3 regions of the Mesorhizobium sp. WSM4842 genome follow, and region 3 is predicted to be linked to each of the others. Evidence: predicted binding sites of a transcription regulator. Region 3 holds the regulator's gene; each other region holds the start of a gene.
What was found. Region 3 encodes PhoB, which activates phosphate uptake and scavenging genes when phosphate is short. Its sites were predicted from a motif close to TGTCATNNANCTGTCAT; they were not measured.
Positions count from the first base shown of each region.

Region 1: the regulator PhoB is predicted to act here: its motif matches at 3,221-3,237, upstream of phnG (phosphonate C-P lyase system protein PhnG).
Region 2: the regulator PhoB is predicted to act here: its motif matches at 3,350-3,366, upstream of AC0NIE_RS23550 (esterase-like activity of phytase family protein).

Region 1 is NZ_CM148372.1:7,018,766-7,024,699, forward strand. It holds gene AC0NIE_RS33880 (ABC transporter ATP-binding protein) at 1-57, shown strand, start outside; gene AC0NIE_RS33885 (ABC transporter ATP-binding protein) at 54-1,085, shown strand; gene AC0NIE_RS33890 (alkaline phosphatase family protein) at 1,135-2,349, shown strand; gene phnF (phosphonate metabolism transcriptional regulator PhnF) at 2,411-3,112, shown strand; gene phnG (phosphonate C-P lyase system protein PhnG) at 3,336-3,791, shown strand; gene phnH (phosphonate C-P lyase system protein PhnH) at 3,788-4,393, shown strand; gene AC0NIE_RS33910 (carbon-phosphorus lyase complex subunit) at 4,394-5,500, shown strand; gene AC0NIE_RS33915 (alpha-D-ribose 1-methylphosphonate 5-phosphate C-P-lyase PhnJ) at 5,497-5,934, shown strand, end outside.
Region 2 is NZ_CM148372.1:4,840,491-4,846,424, reverse strand. It holds gene AC0NIE_RS23570 (alpha/beta fold hydrolase) at 1-943, shown strand, start outside; gene AC0NIE_RS23565 (GFA family protein) at 1,190-1,588, shown strand; gene AC0NIE_RS23560 (hypothetical protein) at 1,757-1,987, shown strand; gene AC0NIE_RS23555 (glycoside hydrolase family 25 protein) at 2,208-3,221, shown strand; gene AC0NIE_RS23550 (esterase-like activity of phytase family protein) at 3,427-5,625, shown strand.
Region 3 is NZ_CM148372.1:1,588,889-1,594,822, reverse strand. It holds gene xylF (D-xylose ABC transporter substrate-binding protein) at 1-450, opposite strand, end outside; gene AC0NIE_RS07620 (ROK family protein) at 718-1,965, shown strand; gene phoB (phosphate regulon transcriptional regulator PhoB) at 2,162-2,851, opposite strand; gene phoU (phosphate signaling complex protein PhoU) at 2,868-3,575, opposite strand; gene pstB (phosphate ABC transporter ATP-binding protein PstB) at 3,614-4,429, opposite strand; gene pstA (phosphate ABC transporter permease PstA) at 4,442-5,934, opposite strand, start outside.

The DNA of each region.
Region 1 (5,934 bases), 1.7 Mb from region 3:
TGTTTGCATTGGCGCCAGATCATAGCGGCCACTGCGGAGCCGGAGTTGGTCGTATGAATGCTCACCTTGGCCATCTTGATAAACCAGAGAAAGGCTCCATATCGAGCCCGGTTCTCGGGAGCTCTTTCCTCGAAGTGAACGACCTTCGCGTGCATATTCCACTGCGGGCGGCGTTTTCACCGTTTAGCCTAAGGCGTACGATAAAGGCCGTTGATGGAGTCTCACTTTCGATCGCCGCCGGTGAAATCGTCGGTCTGGTCGGCGAATCTGGTTCAGGCAAGACGACGTTCGGTCGAAGCTTGCTGCGGCTTATCGACCCGAGTTCTGGCGAGATCCGGTTCAACGGGGTCGACCTCACTACATTGTCGCCGCCCGAAATGCGTTCCTTCCGCCGGCACATGCAGATGGTGTTCCAGGATCCCTATAGCAGCCTCAACCCGCGAATGACGGTTGCGGAAGCCATTGGCGAACCGCTGTCCATCCACCACGGTCATTTGACAAAGCGGGTGCGGACCGAACGGATCGGCGAACTCTTGTCGCAAGTTGGACTAGCTCCGGCACACGCCTCTCGTCACCCCCACGCGTTCAGCGGCGGGCAACGCCAGCGGATTGCCATCGCCAGGGTATTAGCCACCGAGCCGGACTTCATCGTCGCCGATGAGCCCGTGTCGGCCCTCGATGTTTCCGTTCAAGCTCAGATCGTTAATCTGCTTCTTGATCTGAAGGATAGGCTTGCGCTCACAATCCTGTTCATCTCGCATGATCTGCGGGTGATTAGCCATATCGCGGATCGTGTGATCGTCATGTATCTCGGGAAGATCGTGGAGATTGCTCCCACCGCGATATTTCGGGACGCGCCCGCTCATCCTTACACCGAAGCGCTGGTCTCGGCTCTACCGGTCGACCATCCACGGCTTCGCAAAAAACGGGCAGTCCTCCAAGGCGAAGTTCCAAGCGCTGTTACACCGCCTTCCGGCTGCGTCTTCAGAACGCGATGCCCGATCGCCAGCTTGGAATGTTCACAAGTCACGCCAAACCTTCGGCAAATCGGTCCAGGGCATTGGGCCGCATGCCTAAACCGTTAAACTCTCACTCAAGGTAGTATCCATGGTACATAGGAAGCTTCTTCTCATTATGATCGATGGCGTGACCGCCGACTATTTCGAGAAACATCGGGATCGTTTGCCAAACCTATCGTCACTGGCACAGAACGGTTACTTCGTTCAGAGAATGGAGTCCGCAGTCCCTGGAACCTCCATGCCCGGTCGAGCCTCCATTCTCACTGGCCTCGGAGCTGATGCACACGGGATTTTTGGCAATAGTATCCTTGATGGTGGGGCCTTCGTCGCCGCTGAAGCGGAACACGTTCTTGTTCCTACCGTCGCAACTTTTGCTTCTCGCGCCGGGTTGGACGTGGCTTGCATTGGCCACGCGCTCATTAAACCGGAAGACACCTCCATCTATGTGCCGCCCTGCTGGCTGCGCGGCCCGGGTTTCACAAAGATCCCTGCCGATGGCGGCATTTCGACATTGCTGAAGGTGAAGGATCCACGCGGCCGCCTTACAGGTGTTCCGCTACCCTCTTACGCGCCCGAGTTCAGCCGACCGGATGCGGTCTCCCGCGTCACCAAGACCCTCATCGGCGATCAACTCACGATCGGTGCTGTCGCCAGCCTGCTTCAGTCAGAGGAGGCGCCAGATTTCCTCATTACAGAGATTAATGTCACTGACGCGTTCCAACATGACTTCGGCTACGAGAGCGAGGAAGCGCATTTCGCGATTGCTTTCGCGGATTCACTCGTAGGTGTCTGCCTTGACAGTCTTCGGCGAGCAAACAGAAGCGACGAGTATGCGATTGCCATTGTCAGTGATCATGGCCACGGAAACATTGAGGCGTCTATCTTGCCCGATCTGATCATCCCCGACAGAACATGGCAGTCGGAAGGTGCAACACTCCACGTGATTGTCGAGACTGAGACGGACCGCCAAGAGGTTACGAAGAAGCTGGCTCAATTTGGTGCGGAGCCCTGGAGCGGTGACCATCTCCCGGGCAGTTTGAAGAGGAAAATTGCAACTTACGTGGCCCCCGTCGGGTATGACTTTGAGGAAACCCCGGTCAACCATACGTCAGAACAACCGATTGGTCGTCCGAAATACAAATCCACGCACGGATTTCGACCGGGCGCACCCGCAGACGATCGTTTGTGCATTATCTCAGGTGCCGATGTTCCAAGGGAAATGGCGACACTGGCCGAAGCGGGCCGTCTGGCTCCGACGCTTTCATCGATTCTCGGACTTGCGCTCGATCCGTTTCCCGATAAACCGCTTTTCCGATATCCATTGACGTGATTTATCTGTCACAACTCGGGACAGGGTTTGTAAGTTGAGTCGACAAGATACGTGGTGAGTAATGAAACGTTGGGAAATAGTTCGCTCCAGGATCCTCAGTGATATCGATGCTGATGCCTTCGAGGATGGGCGGCTGCCTGGCGATGTTGTCTTGGCAGAGCGTTTTGGAGTCAACCGACACACGGTGCGCAATGCCATCAAGGCACTTGAATCAGAAGGTGCTCTTCGGGTTCAGCACGGTGTCGGAACTTTCGTTGCCGAAGATTTCATTTCTCACAGGTTGGATAGCGATCCAAGGTTCACTTACAAGCTCCTCGGCCAAAACAAGTCGGTAAAGCGAGAAATCCTGTCAATCAATCAGAGCTCCGTGGAGCCTGATATCGCAAAGCATTTGAGCGTGGCTCCGTCAGCGTTGGTCACCGAGGTCAGGTCGACCTCGTTTATCAATGACTGGCCCTTGGCCACCGGGGCGGCCTACTACCCGGTCGATCGGGCTCCTGGTCTTGCAATCGCGTTCGAAGGAATGAACTCCGTCACCGCGGCCTTGAAGCGCTGCGGCATCGCCGAATACAAGAGAAAGTGGACCCGAATAACGGCACGGAGACCTACGCAGCAGGAGGCTCAACTGTTGCGGATATCTTCGTCCAGCCCAGTGCTTCTTGAAACCAATGTCGACGTGACGCCGGATGGCCAGCCGATAAAATACGGGTTCAGCGTCATCCGAAGCGACAGATACGAATATCTTATCGAAGCCGAAGGCTAGCTGCGAAGTTCCAGGCACCCGGACGTTTGCGGTCCCGTTGCCGGCTCTTCACCTTGAGTGGCAATTTATTGGCCCTGACGATCCTCCACCATCCGAAAAGCGATCGATCGTCATGAAACTGTTGCAACAGGGGTTTAAGAACCACGACGTTACCTAGATATCTAGGTAACTGCGCTAATTACAACGATGACCGAACTGGTACGGAACGAGGCGGTGAAGAGCAGTGCGACATGATGTTGAACAACGGCAGCAGTGGATGGCCATTCTCGCACGCGCAACCCGCGAGGAGCTTGAAAGGGCTTACACCAATCTCGCCGCACACCCGAATTTTAAATGGCTTCGCAGGCCGGAAAGTGGCCTGGTGCTTGTGCGTGGTCGCACAGGCGGAACGGGCTCCCCTTTCAATTTTGGTGAGGTCACGATGACACGATGCGCGCTCAAGCTCGCAGATGGTACGACCGGTTTCGCATTTGTCATGGGTCGAGACCAGCGTCACGCGGAGCTGGCGGCTGTTTTCGATGCGATTTTGCAAAAGAGCGATGCCGCCGCCGCCCGCGCTTTTCAATTCGTCGTCCAGTTTGAGCAAGCGCAGGCGGCGAGCCGCGATCTTAAAAGCCGCAAAGCGGCTTCGACGAAGGTCAATTTCTTTGCAATGGCGCGAGGCACGGTATCCGAATGATCGACGTAATGGACACTGCTGGCATCGAACCTGGGTTCGCAAACCCAGTTTTCGACAGCCAGGACACCTTTCGACGGATCTTGGATGCGTACGCGTATGTCGGTCGTCCGCAGACATTATCCTGCGCAACGACTGCGATCGGCCCTCTTGGTCCGGCTTCGGCTTCTGTTTGCCTCACGCTGGCAGATTTTGAGACCCCGATTTGGCTCGATCCTGCGTCCAATCTGAAGCCTGTTCGCGATTATCTCGGCTTCCATTGCGGTGTGCCCTTCACTGGCACGGCAGAGGCCGCGACATTCGCCGTCGTGGCCGATCCTGCAGCGATGCCGCCATTGCCGACGTTCGCTCTTGGAACGGAGATGGAGCCCCAGGGATCGACCACTGTCGTCATCCAGGTGCCGTCCTTCTCCAAAGGGCCATCGGTTCGTTGGTCAGGCCCAGGTATACCGGATGAAGTCTCCCTGGCGATTGAGGGGCTGCCGACATGGTTTTGGGACGATTGGGCGGCCAACCATGAGCTGTATCCCATCGGCGTCGATGTCCTCTTTACATGTGAGAGATCCATCATCGCTCTTCCTCGCAGCATCTCGGTGGAGATTTAGATGGCATATGTTGCCGTAAAGGGCGGCGAGCAGGCAATCCTGAACTCGCACCGTTTGATCGCAGAAGACCGACGCGGGGATACAACGCTTCCTGATTTGAGCGTTCGCCAGATTTCGGAGCAGCTGGGTCTGGCAGTGGCCCGGGTTATGTGCGAAGGCACTGTCTACGACAAAGAACTCGCCGCTCTTGCCCTGAAACAGGCGCAGGGCGATGCCATCGAGGCCATTTTTCTCCTCAGGGCGTTTCGCACGACCATGCCGCGCTTTGCGGTTTCGGACGCACTCGACACCGCCCGCATGGCGGTCCAGCGCCGCGTCTCGGCGACATTCAAGGACATTCCCGGCGGGCAGGTCCTCGGTTCAACCTACGAATACACCCATCGACTTCTTGATTTCGATCTTCTCGACGCTGCTGAGGATGCGCAGCTCAAGGCATACATCTCAGACGAACCTCTCGATGCCAACGTTCCTCGTGCGTTCGACAGCATCTCTCAGGAGGGTTTGATTGATTCGGAAGCGCCAGACTCTGAAAGCCGAATCGCGTTTGACCTGACGCGTGAGCCCCTGACCCTTCCTGCCGGGCGTGATCAGCGACTGCAGAATCTTGCGCGAGGGGACGAGGGCTTTGTGGTGGGCCTGGCTTACTCCGCATTGCGGGGCTACGGCTCGGCCCATCCTTACGTAGGTGAAACCCGCGTCGGCGAAGTCGATGTTGTGATGACGCCGGAGGAACTCGGTTTTTCGGTATCCATCGGCGACATCATGGTCACGGAGTGCCAGATGCTCGATTTGTTTGGCGGCTCGGGAGATCAGCCCGCGCGCTTCACGCGCGGATATGGACTTTCGTTCGGAAACAGCGAGCGCAAGGCGATGGGAATGGCGATCGTCGATCGCGCATTGCGTTGCCGGGAATACGGGGAAGAGGTGCAGTTCCCCGTCCAGGATGAAGAATTCGTTCTTTCCCATACCGACAATCTCGAGGCTGCCGGCTTCGTCTCACACCTCACACTGCCGCACTACGTCGATTTCCAAGCCGACCTTCAGTTCATACGGCAGTTGCGTGAAGAACAAAGCGGCAGCTCGCCACAGAAGGAAGCCGCGGAATGACTGCCAATCAAGACAAAGCCACCGAGGCACCTCGCCCGAGCGGGTACAATTTCGCCTATCTCGACGAGCAGTCCAAGCGGATGATCCGGCGATGCATTCTCAAAGCGATGGCCGTTCCCGGCCTTCAGATTCCATTCGGCGGCCGCGAAATGCCTCTCGCCTATGGATGGGGGACAGGTGGCATCCAACTAACGGCCAGTGTCATAGGGCCGAACGACACACTAAAGGTGATCGACCAGGGTGCAGACGATGCGACGAACGCTGTGTCGATCCGTCGATTTTTCAAGCGAGTTGCTGGCATCGCAACAACGGAACAGACCCGTGCGGCCACGATTATCCAGACTCGCCATCGTGTACCCGAAACATCTCTCAAAGAAGGACAAATAGTTGTCTATCAGGTGCCGTCGTCCGAGCCATTGCGCGGTTTGGAACCG
Region 2 (5,934 bases), 3.3 Mb from region 3:
GTTTTTCGCCATTTTCGCCTCGGCTGCGGCGCTCTTCACTGCGCCGGGCGCCACCAAAGCCGAGGAGGCAAAGCCCGCCATGACCTCCGAAATGAAAGCAATGCCGAAGCCGGCGAAAGCCGGCCTGCTGCCGATCAACGGCCTGAATTACTATTACGCCGTCTATGGCCAGGGCGAGCCGCTGCTTCTGCTACATGGTGGGCTCGGCACGACCGACATGTTCGCGCCGATTCTGCCGAAGCTTGCCGAAAATCGCACCGTAATCGGCGTCGACCTGCATGGTCACGGCCGCACCGCGCTCGGCGACCGGCCGCTCAGCCTGGAGGCGATGGGTGACGACATGGCGGCGATCGTCAAGGCGCTCGGCTACGAGCAGGTCGATGTCATCGGTTACTCGCTGGGCGGCGGCGTTGCCTTCCGCATGGCCGTCCAGCATCCCGAAGCCGTGCGCCGGCTGGTCCTGGTCTCGACCGGCTATGCCTCGGACGGCTTCTATGCCGACATGCGCACCCAGCAGGCGCAGGTCGGCGCGGCGATGGCCGACATGATGAAGGACACGCCGATGTACAAGTCCTACGCGGCGGTTGCGCCGCATCCGCAGGACTTTCCGAAGCTGCTCGATCAACTGGGCGCCCATATGCGCAAGGACTACGACTACTCCGCCGACGTGGCGAAGCTGAAGATGCCGGTCATGCTGGTTTTTGGCGACAGCGACATGTACCGGCCCGAGCATGAGATCAAGTTCTATCAGATGCTCGGCGGCGGGCTGAAGGACGCCGGCTGGATGCGCGAGAACCTGTCGCAGAACCGCTTGGCCATCATGCCGAACCGCACCCATTACGACGTGTTCTTCGCGCCGGAACTGGTGGCTGCCGCGCTGCCCTTTCTCAATGGCGAGACCAAGGTCAAGACCTGGGACGAGATCGTCAGCGAAACGAACTGACCGCCTGACAACTGCCTGCCGGCCGTCTCCGGAGATGGCCGGCGACGCTTGTTTCACGTCACGCCTGACCAGAACAGCAGAGCGGCTGCTGAAACCGCACCGCAAGTCCCGCCGGCCGCATCACGCCAACAGATGGCGCCATCAAAGCTTTTCAATTGACGCTGCTATACCGGCAGCTACCTTGCCGCCAATCTTCAGAATGAGGGATGCAGATAATGAGGGGTGCAGATAATGAGGGGTGCAGATATGGCCGGGTATCAGGGTGGCTGCCTGTGCGGGGCGGTGCGCTATCGCACTGATGCTGCACCGATCAACGAGCGCGTCTGCCATTGCCGGCTTTGCCAGAAGGCGTTGGGCGCGGCCTTCAACGCCCGCGTGCTGTTCCGCATCGACGACGTGACGACAGAAGGACCGGTGGCGCTGGTGAATTCCTCGCCCGATCTCAAGCGCGGCTTTTGCCCGGGCTGCGGCACGACGTTGTTTTCCCGGCGCGACTCCGCCGGCATCATCGGCGTCACCTCCGGCTCGCTTGACGATCCTTCCGTGTTCAAGCCACAGATGCATATGTGGACCGCCTCGAAGCAGCCCTGGGTACAGCTCGACGACGGACTGCCGCAATATGAAGGCGCCCCACCCCCGAACTGAAGCACAGGCGAACTGAAGCACAGGCGAACCGAAGCACAGGCGAACTGAAGCACAGGGAGTGCCCAATTTTTTTTCATCCGGGACACGAGATCGCCGGCAAAGCGTCATTGGCGAGCCATCATTGCCGCCTATCTATTACGTGCGGGTCGGCAGTCGAGGAGGCGACGGATGAAGGACAGAATCAACACCCTGGATGAGCTTTTGAGCGATCCGATGGTCAAGCTCGTGATGGAGCGCGACCGCGTGCAGCCGGCCGAGCTTCGCTCGCTGCTTGAAGAAAAGGTTCGCCGGGATGATGCGCCGGTCAATCCCGTCACCGATCGCCCCGACACCGACCGCTTCGTACCGCCCGCTCACATGGTAGCCGAGAGCTGCCATAAGCTATGGCTGTGCGGCTAGGCAGCGGGCCTGCAGGCATCGGCGATCCTTCGCGCCCTCTCTGTCCTGCCGGCGTTCCAAGCAATCACCGCTGCGGCGATGAAGCCATGTATTCTGCTTGCCCTCTCGTCCTAACAATTTGATTCAAACTTTGTTGGTAATTTCTCGTTAGTAATCTGGACTGGTTTGTCCGGCGGCGTTGTCTTGCCCTCGGTCTGTTGTGTTCTGCGTACAGGTCCAGATGCGGTTTTCAGGCGTCGTCATCTTTGTGCTCGCGTCTCTGTGCCTTGCCGGCTGCACATCCACGTCCGGCGTCGACGCGTTGCAAGTGCCGTCCAGCGAGACGACCAGTTCGGTTGTGCGGCCGCCCGCGCCGGTAGCGTCGGTCGGTGCGGCCGATGCGGCACCCGACTTCGCGCAGGAAGAGGCGGGGCAGACTGTGGCTATGGCCACTCCAGAGCCTGTGGAAAGCATCGAACCACCCGCCGAGCCGATTGCCCTGGTGGCGCCGACGCGGCTGGCACAGGCAGCACCGATGCTCGCCGAGCCGGTCCAGCGCTATCGTTTTCGTGACGCCAAGCCGATCAATTTCGGCAGGGCCTCGCCCAGACACCTCGCCGTTCACGGCGTCGACGTCTCGCGCTGGCAGGGCAACGTGAACTGGGGCAAGCTGCGCGCGCAGGGCGCGAACTTCGCCTACATCAAGGCGACCGACGGCGGCGATCATCTCGACCCGATGTTCAGGAAGAACTGGCGCAATGCCGACGCCGCCGGCCTCAAGCGCGGCGCCTATCACTTCTTCTACTGGTGCCGCACGGCAGGCGAGCAGGCCGACTGGTTCATCCGCAACGTGCCGAGGGTCGAGGGCGCCTTGCCGCCGGTGATCGATGTCGAGTGGAACGGCGAATCCAGCTGCAAGCGGCGGCCGTCGCGGCAGAAGGTGCTGGAGAAGATGCAGGTCTTCATGGACAAGCTCGAGCGCCACTACGGCCAGCGGCCGATCATCTACACCGCGCCCGATTTCTACCGCGACAATCTGCGTGGCGCATTTCTGGACTATCCATTCTGGCTGCGCGCGGTGGCACAGCACCCGGCAAAGGTCTATCCCGGCCGCAAATGGGTGTTCTGGCAGTATTCCGGCTCCGGCCTGTCGCACGGGGTGAGGGGCCGCATCGACCTCAACGTGTTCCACGGCGACGAGGAAGCCTGGCGGAACTGGGTTGGTGGGCGGCAGATGGTGGCCGAGGCGGAGTAGGGCGTCCTTCCGGGGCTGGAGCTTCTTGCTGTTCGCGCCTGTGGGGGCTGATCGCGGCCGCAGAAAGCCGCCATTTGCAGGCCAGCATGAGGTGAATATCGACGGACCCTGACCGCCTGTCGCGGAAGTGTCATCGATCCGTCATCGCTTTGAAATGTGGTTCCCGCAAATCAGGTGGCTTCCATTCGAACAGGAGACGCCACCCGTGCCCCGCCATTCCGCGCTTTTCGTCCTGACGGCAGCGCTTGCTGCCTCCGTTTCGCTGCCGGCCCATGCCGACATGATGTTCAACCGGGTCGCGAGCTTCGCGGTCGCCGGAAACCTCCCGGCGGACGTCGAGAAGACCACGCCGACTTCGTCCGAGATCATCACGGCGAGCGAAGACGGCATGACGCTGGTTTATTCCGATAGCCCGCTCGGTGCGGTCGGCTTCATCGACATCGCCGATCCCAAGGCGCCCAAGGCCGGCGGCATCGCCAAGATCGACGGCGAGCCGACCTCGGTTGTGGTCATCGGCGGCAAGGTGCTGGCCGGCGTCAACACGTCTCAGAGCAAAGCCAAGCCTTCGGGCAACCTCACCGTCATCGATCTTGCCTCCAAGGCGATCGAAGGCACCTGCGACCTCGGCGGCCAGCCGGACTCACTGGCGTTCAGCAAGGACGGCAAGTTTCTGGCCATCGCCATCGAGAACGAGCGCGACGAGGATCTGAACGACGGAGAGATTCCGCAGATGCCGGCGGGCGACCTCAAGATCTTCACGCTTGCCGAAGGCCACCCTGATTGCGCGACAATGAAGACCGTCAACCTGGCGGGCATTGTCGAAGTCGCGGCGGAAGATCCGGAGCCGGAATTCGTCGCCTTCAACGAGGCCGGCGAGATAGTGGTCACGCTGCAGGAAAACAACCACATCGCCATCGTCAACGCCGAAACCGGTGCGATCGTCAAGCACTTCTCCGCAGGCTCCGTCACGCTGGACAAGATCGACACCAAGAAGAACGGCGCCTTGTCCTTCGATGGCAAAATGGAAAACGTCGCGCGCGAACCCGACGCCGTGAAATGGCTCGACAATGACCGTCTCGTCGTCGCCAACGAAGGCGACTACAAGGGCGGCTCGCGCGGCTTCACGATCTTCAGCAAGAAGGGCGAGGTTCTCTACGAATCCGGTCCGTCCTTCGAGTACGAGGTCGCCAATGCCGGCCATTATCCCGACGACCGCAACAAGAAGGGCGTCGAGCCGGAAGGTCTCGAGACCGGCACGTTCGGCGAGGACAGACTGATTTTCGTCGCTTCGGAGCGTGGCTCCGTTGTCGGCGTCTACAAGGACACGGGTGCGGAGCCTCGGTTTGTGCAGATCCTGCCGTCCGGCATCGGCCCGGAAGGCCTGGTGGCGATTCCGTCGCGCAATCTCCTGGTCACCGCCAACGAGGCCGACCTGGTCGAGGACGGGCTCGCCCGCTCGCACGTGATGGTCTACGAGCGCTCCGAGGGTCCCGCCACTTACCCGATGATCACGGCAAAGCTCACGGCAGACGGCACGCCGCTGGGCTGGGGTGCGCTTTCGGCGCTCGCGGCAGGCGACACCGCCGGCAAGCTCTTCGCAGCCTCGGACTCGTTCTACGCCAACGCGCCGTCGATCTTCGAGGTCGATGCCACGCAGACGCCGGCGCTGATCACCGGCAAGACCATCGTCACGCGTGGCGGCCATCCTGCACAGAAGCTCGATATCGAAGGCATTGTCGCCGACGGTGAAGGCGGCTTCTGGCTGGCCAATGAAGGCGATCCGGCAAAGCTCGTCCCGCACGCCATCCTGCGCGTCGACGGCAAGGGCGAGATCAAGCAGGAAATCGGCTTCCCGACAGAATTGCTCGCTCATCAGAGCCGCTTCGGCCTCGAAGGCATCACCACCATTGGCGAGGGCGACGACCTGACGCTGGTGATGGCGGTGCAGCGCGAATGGGCCGACGATCCGAAGGGCCAGGTCAAGCTTTTGGCCTACAAGCCGCAGGCCAAGGAATGGTCGGCAGTGCGCTATCCGCTCGAAGCGACCGAAGCTGGCTGGATGGGGCTGTCGGAGATCACCGCGCATGACGGCAAGCTCTACATCCTCGAACGCGACAACCAGATTGGCGACCTGGCCAAGGTGAAGCGCATCTATTCGGTGGCGCTCGACGCCTTCAAACCGGCCAAGCTCGGTGGCGAACTGCCGTTGGTCGAAAAGACGCTGGTGCGCGACATCGTCGGCGACCTGAAATCAGCCACCAACGGCTATGTCATCGACAAGGTCGAAGGTTTCACCATCGACAAGAACGGCGATATCTTCGTCGCCACCGACAATGACGGCGTCGACGATTCTTCCGGCGAAACGCTGTTTTTACGCTTGGGCAACATCAGCGCCGTGAACTGAGGGTGTTATATGGAGCGTCCCCCTCATCCGTCCGCTTCACGGCCACCTTCTCCCCGCTGGGGAGAAGAGGCTGGCATCAACGCTGGCGAACTCCTCTCCCCTTGGGGAGAGGTCGGATTGCCCCGAATTGCCCTTCGCAATTTGGTTGGCAATCCGGGTGAGGGGGCACTTCCGCGAAGCCGGGCGTGGCACGGTCGCTTAGCCAGCGCGCGACGTCTTCCCTGACGGGACATAGACAGGTCTTCGCTGCGGCTGGTTTCGTCGGTGGCATCCGCGGCCGTTTCCACAAGACCCAAGCCGCAGCACATC
Region 3 (5,934 bases):
GACGTAATTGCCTTCCGGCGCCACCTTGAACACTTCGCGGGCCTGCATGCGGCCGACTTCCTGGTTGTCGAAGGTCAGATAGAACACGTCCTTGTTCTCGATCAGCCGGTCATAGCCGACGACCGGAATGCCTTCGTCCAGCGCCTTCTGCACCGCCGGCCCGATGGCCGAGGCATCCTGCGCAAGGATGATCAGCGCGTTGGCGCCCTGCGAGATCAGGCTCTCGACATCGGTCAGCTGCTTGCCGGGATTGGACTGTGCATCGGCGGAAATATACTTGTCGCCGGCGGCCTCGATCGCCGACTTCATGGCGGCTTCGTCGGTCTTCCAACGCTCTTCCTGGAAGTTCGACCACGAAACGCCAATGACCTTGTCCTTGGCCTGTGCGACCGACGCGAGCGTCAGCGACATGGCGACCCCCGCCAGAATGGCGGCTGTGAATCTCTTCATGATTTTCCTCCCTGCGCCGCGTACGGCGCGACCAACTGGCCCGAAGGCCGGCACAAAGGCTCCTATTTTTTCGAGCCTCGAAAAAATACTGGTCCAACGCCGAAGCACTGTCAACACCAATTCTGATGGATTTTGTTGGCCTGCCGGCTTTTTTTCGAGGCTCGGAATAAACAATGACAGGCCCTTCTGCTTCTGCCAGTATTTGTCGGACATTACCGACGGCTTCCGGTTCATGAGCGGCCGCGGCAATAGGGAGGAAGCAAAAGAATGTCGGTTGGAATCCGTCATGACGATTTGCGCCGGCGCAACCGGGCGATGGTGATTTCTGCGGTACGCCGGGCCGGCCAGCCGTCGCGGACCGAGATCGCCGCAACCACCGGCCTCAGCCATTCGACCATATCGGCGATCTCTTCCGACCTGATCCAGCAAGGCATCCTGACCGAGAGCAAGGCGAGCGAGACCGTTTCGATGAAACGCGGCCGACCGCAGGTCGGCCTCAGCCTCAATCCGGAAGCCGCTGCGGTATTGGCGGTCGTGTTGTCGCTGAATTTCCTGTCGGTCGCTGTCATCGATTATGCCGGACAGGTGGTCGCCGAGGAACAGCGCCGGCTGGACACGCTGACCATGTCGCGCGACGAGCTGATCGACGAATGTGTCGCCATCGTGCGGCGCCGGATCGAAGACCCCAACCTCGACGTCCAAAGCGTCGCCCGCATCGCGCTGGCGATCCAGGGCATCACCGATTCGCATGCGCGCGCCATGTTGTGGTCGCCGATCACGCCGCAGACGAACATCGCCTTCGCCGACATTCTGGAACGCGAGTTCGGCATCCCGGCCATCATGGAGAACGACTGCAACATGATGGCCGTGGCGCTGCGCTGGCGTGACCCGGATCGCTACCGCGACGATTTCATCGCCATCCTGCTCTCGCACGGCATCGGTATGGGGCTGGTGCTGAAGGGCGAACTGTTCACCGGCACCCATTCCTCGGGCGGCGAATTCGGCCACATGATTCATCGGCCGGGCGGCGCGCTTTGCCGCTGCGGGCGGCGCGGCTGCGTCGAGGCCTATGCCGGCAACTACGCCATCTGGCGCAACGCAAGGCAATTGAGCGAGAACGCAGAGCCGGTCGCCGATGTCAGCGACGCCGAGATGCGGGCACTGGCGGCCCGGGCGCGCCAGACGGACGGACCGGAGCGCGAAGCCTACCGCAAGGCCGGCGAAGCGCTCGGCTTCGGGCTTGGCAGCCTGTTCGCGCTGATCGATCCGGCGCCGGTCGCCATGGTCGGCGCCAGCGCTGCCGCCTTCGACCTGATCGAGCCGGCCCTGCGCGAGGCCATCGCCCAGACCGCCGGCGGCCAGCATTCGGGTTCGATTTCCTTCGACACCGAGACGAACGAGCTGCCGCTGATCCGCGAAGGCTGCGCCTTGCGAGCGCTGAGCTTCGTCGACCAGGAGATTTTCGCGCCGGGCGCGCAAGGGAAGTCCGGCACGATCAGGAAGGACGTGGCGTGAGTCCGAAGGCAAGGAACAAAGGCGGAATGCGACTTGGGGTTGTGTTGAGATTCAGGTCAGGCCGCGCCGGAGTCGAAGACGGGCGCGAAGCGACCAGACTGGGCGAGTTCCGAGAACCGGAACGGAGCGTACTTTTGGGTACGTACCGGAAGCGCAGGAAATCGCCGGTCGCAGGCCGGCATCACCTGAATATCAGCTAGTCTTCCCTGATCGCATAGCCCGCACCGCGGATGGTGCGGATGACATCGGGCATGCGACCATTGTTGACCGCCTTGCGCAACCGGCCGACATGGACGTCCACCGTGCGCTCGTCGATGTAGATCGTCTCGCCCCAGACATTATCGAGCAACTGGCTGCGCGAGAAGACCCGACCTGGGTGCCGCATCATGAATTCGAGCAGCCGGAATTCGGTCGGCCCGAGCCGGATCTCGCTCTTCTTGCGATAGACCCTGTGCGATTCGCGATCGAGCATGATGTCGCCGACCTTCAGCACGCTGGACAGCACTTCGGGCTTGGCGCGGCGCAGCAGCGCCTTGATCCTGGCCATGAATTCCGGTGTCGAGAACGGCTTGACCAGGTAGTCGTCGGCCCCTGTCGAGAGGCCGCGCACCCGGTCGCTCTCCTCGCCGCGTGCGGTCAGCATGATGATCGGCAGCCGCTCGGTTTCGGGGCGCATCCGAAGGCGTCGGCAAAGCTCGATGCCGGAAACCGCCGGCACCATCCAGTCGAGCACCAGAAGATCGGGCACGTTTTCCTGCAGCCGGATTTCGGCCTCGTCGCCGCGCGTCACCACCTCGACCTGATAGCCTTCGGATTCCAGATTGTAGCGGAGGAGGACGCCCAGCGGCTCTTCGTCCTCCACCACCATGATGCGTGGCGCGATCATCGACCGGTCACCCCCGTCATGTCGCCGGCGCCGACATCGTCGTTTCGTCGAGCTTCGGGCGATCCGCCGGCAATTGCTGCCCGGTCACGACATAGTAGGCGTTTTCGGCGATGTTGGTGACGTGATCGCCGATACGCTCGAGATTCTTGGCGCAGAACAGAAGATGCGTGCAGGCGGTGATGTTGCGCGGATCCTCCATCATGTAGGTCAGGAGTTCGCGAAAAACCGCCGTGTATTTCACGTCGATCTTCTGGTCGTCGGCGCGCAGTTCTTTCAACGCGCCGGCATTGCGCGACACATAGTGCTCGACCACGCCGCGGAGCTGCACAAGAACGAGATCCGCCATCGCGTCGATACCGTGCGAGAGATTACGCGGCGTGGCGCTCTGCCCGACTGCGCTGACCCGCTTGGCTATGTTCTTGGCCAGGTCGCCGATGCGCTCGAGATCGCCGGCCATGCGGATTGCGCCAACCACGGCGCGCAGATCTTGCGCCATCGGCTGCCGCTTGGCGATCAGCGTGATCGCACTATCGTCGAGTTCGCGCTGCCGCGCATCCATGATGGCGTCGTCCGAGACGACGCGCTGCGCCATCGCATTGTCTGATGCAAGCAACGCGCGGATCGAGGCTGCGACCATCGCGGCGGCGAGCTCGTCCATATCGCGGATCAGCCTGTCGATGTGCTCCAGTTCCTCGTCGAAAGATGCGACGGTGTGTTCACCCATGATACTGTCCTCGTGTTCGAAATTCGCCGCCGGACCGCTCAGCCGAACCGGCCGGTGATGTAGTCCTGGGTGCGCTTGTCGTCGGGGTTGGTGAACATCTTGTCGGTCGCGCCCTCCTCGACCAGATAGCCGAGATGGAACATCGCCGTGCGTTGCGACACGCGCGCTGCCTGCTGCATCGAATGGGTGACGATGACGATCGTGTAGTTCTGGCGCAGTTCGTCAATCAGTTCCTCGACGCGGGCGGTGGCGATCGGATCGAGCGCCGAACAGGGCTCGTCCATCAGGATCACTTCCGGCGATACGGCGATGGCGCGCGCGATGCACAGGCGCTGCTGCTGTCCGCCGGAGAGACCGGTACCCGACTCGAGCAGGCGATCCTTGACCTCGTTGAACAGGCCGGCCTTCTTCAGGCTCGATTCAACGATGCCGTCCAACTCGGCCTTGCTCCTGGCCAGGCCGTGAATGCGCGGACCGTAGGCGACGTTTTCATAGATCGACTTCGGAAACGGGTTCGGCTTCTGGAATACCATGCCGACGCGGGCTCGCAGCTCGACGACATCGATCTTCGGGTCGTAGACATCCTCGCCGTCGAGCGTGATCTTGCCGCTCACCCGCGCGATATCGATGGTGTCGTTCATTCGGTTCAGGCACCGCAGGAAGGTCGACTTGCCACAGCCCGATGGGCCGATCAACGCCGTCACCTGGTTCTCGCGGACATCGAGATCCACGTCGAACAGAGCTCGCTTCTCGCCGTAATGAACAGAGACCTTGTCGCCCTTCATCTTGATCGAAGGGGCGATGGTTCCGCTGCTCAGTTTCTGTTCGACGCCGGCTTCCGTCATGATGTTCATATCCTCTACTCCTTACCAGCGCCGCTCGAAGCGCCTGCGCAGTATCACCGCGATGGCATTCATGATGACCAAAAAAAGCAGCAAAATCAAAATCGCCGCCGAAGTCTTCTGCTGGAACCCGGCTTCCGGGAAATCCGCCCACATGAATATCTGCACCGGCAGGATCGTCGCGGGATCGGTGAAGCCGCCGGGAATGTCGACGATGAAGGCGACCATGCCGATCATCAGCAGCGGCGCGGTTTCACCCAGCGCATGCGCCATTCCGAGGATGGTGCCGGTCATGATACCCGGCATCGCCAGCGGCAGGACGTGATGGAATACGGTCTGGACCTTGGACGCTCCGATGCCAAGCGCCGCCTCGCGGATCGACGGCGGCACGGCGCGCAGCGAAGCGCGTGAGGCGATAATGATGATCGGCAGGGTCATCAGCGCCAGCACCATGCCGCCGACCACCGGGGCTGAGCGCGGCAGGCCGAAGAAGTTCAGGAATACGGCAAGTCCAAGCAGGCCGAAGACGATCGAAGGCACCGCCGCCAGATTGTTGATATTCACTTCGATGGTCGTCGTCAGCCGGTTCTTGGGCGCAAATTCCTCAAGATAGATCGCCGCCGAAACGCCTATGGGAAAGGCGATGGCGAGCGTGACGATCATGGTCAGGAACGATCCGACGACCGCGCCCCAGACACCGGCCAGTTCCGGCTCGCGGCTTGCGCCGGTGAAGAAGAAGATCGAGTTGAACCGGCTTTCGATCAGGCCGGCGCTCTTCAGCGTGTCGAGCCAGACGATCATCTTGTCGGAAATCTTTCGCGATGCTTCCGGCGTGTCGATGACGCGCAGGAATGCCTGGCCGCTCGCTGCGGGCGCCGTGCTGTCCAGCGCCTCGATCACCGTGCCCTTTGCGACCGCCGTCCCGTTGGCCCCAGGCGACAGCGCGGTCAGCTTGACCGTACCGCCATTGAACGCGACCAGCAGCGACGATGCGCCGCTCGTCAGCGTGAGCATACCGTTTTCGCCCTCGGTCGCACCATTGCCACGCGCCAGCGTCAGCATGGCGTCGTCGCCGAAGGTCAGATCGATGTCGCCGCTGGTTTCCGAAGGGGTGACGCTTGTCGAAATCGCTTCGTCCGAACCGACGTCGGCAAGCAACCCCTTGAGATAAAGGTCGGCAAAATCGTCAAGTGGAACCGCATAGTCCACCGTTCCTCCGAGCATCCCCGGATCAGCCGCAATATCTTTGCGCAGGAAGACGCCTGTGCCGGTGGAAATCAGTCCGCGCAGCAGGCGCTTGTCCTGACGGCTCGTCACATCAGGAAATTTTGCCGTAAGCGCTTCCTGAGCGATGGCGTCGTAGTTGGCGGCGTCGAGTTTCGCCGGGTCGACCTTGGCCGCCGAAAGATCGATCGGCAGCGTCAGATAGTTCTGCCGCAGCGCCGGGATCGCCTGCGTGACGATCGTCGACAGGAGCAGCACAAGGAATAAGCCGGCCAACGCGACGGCTGCGGCGC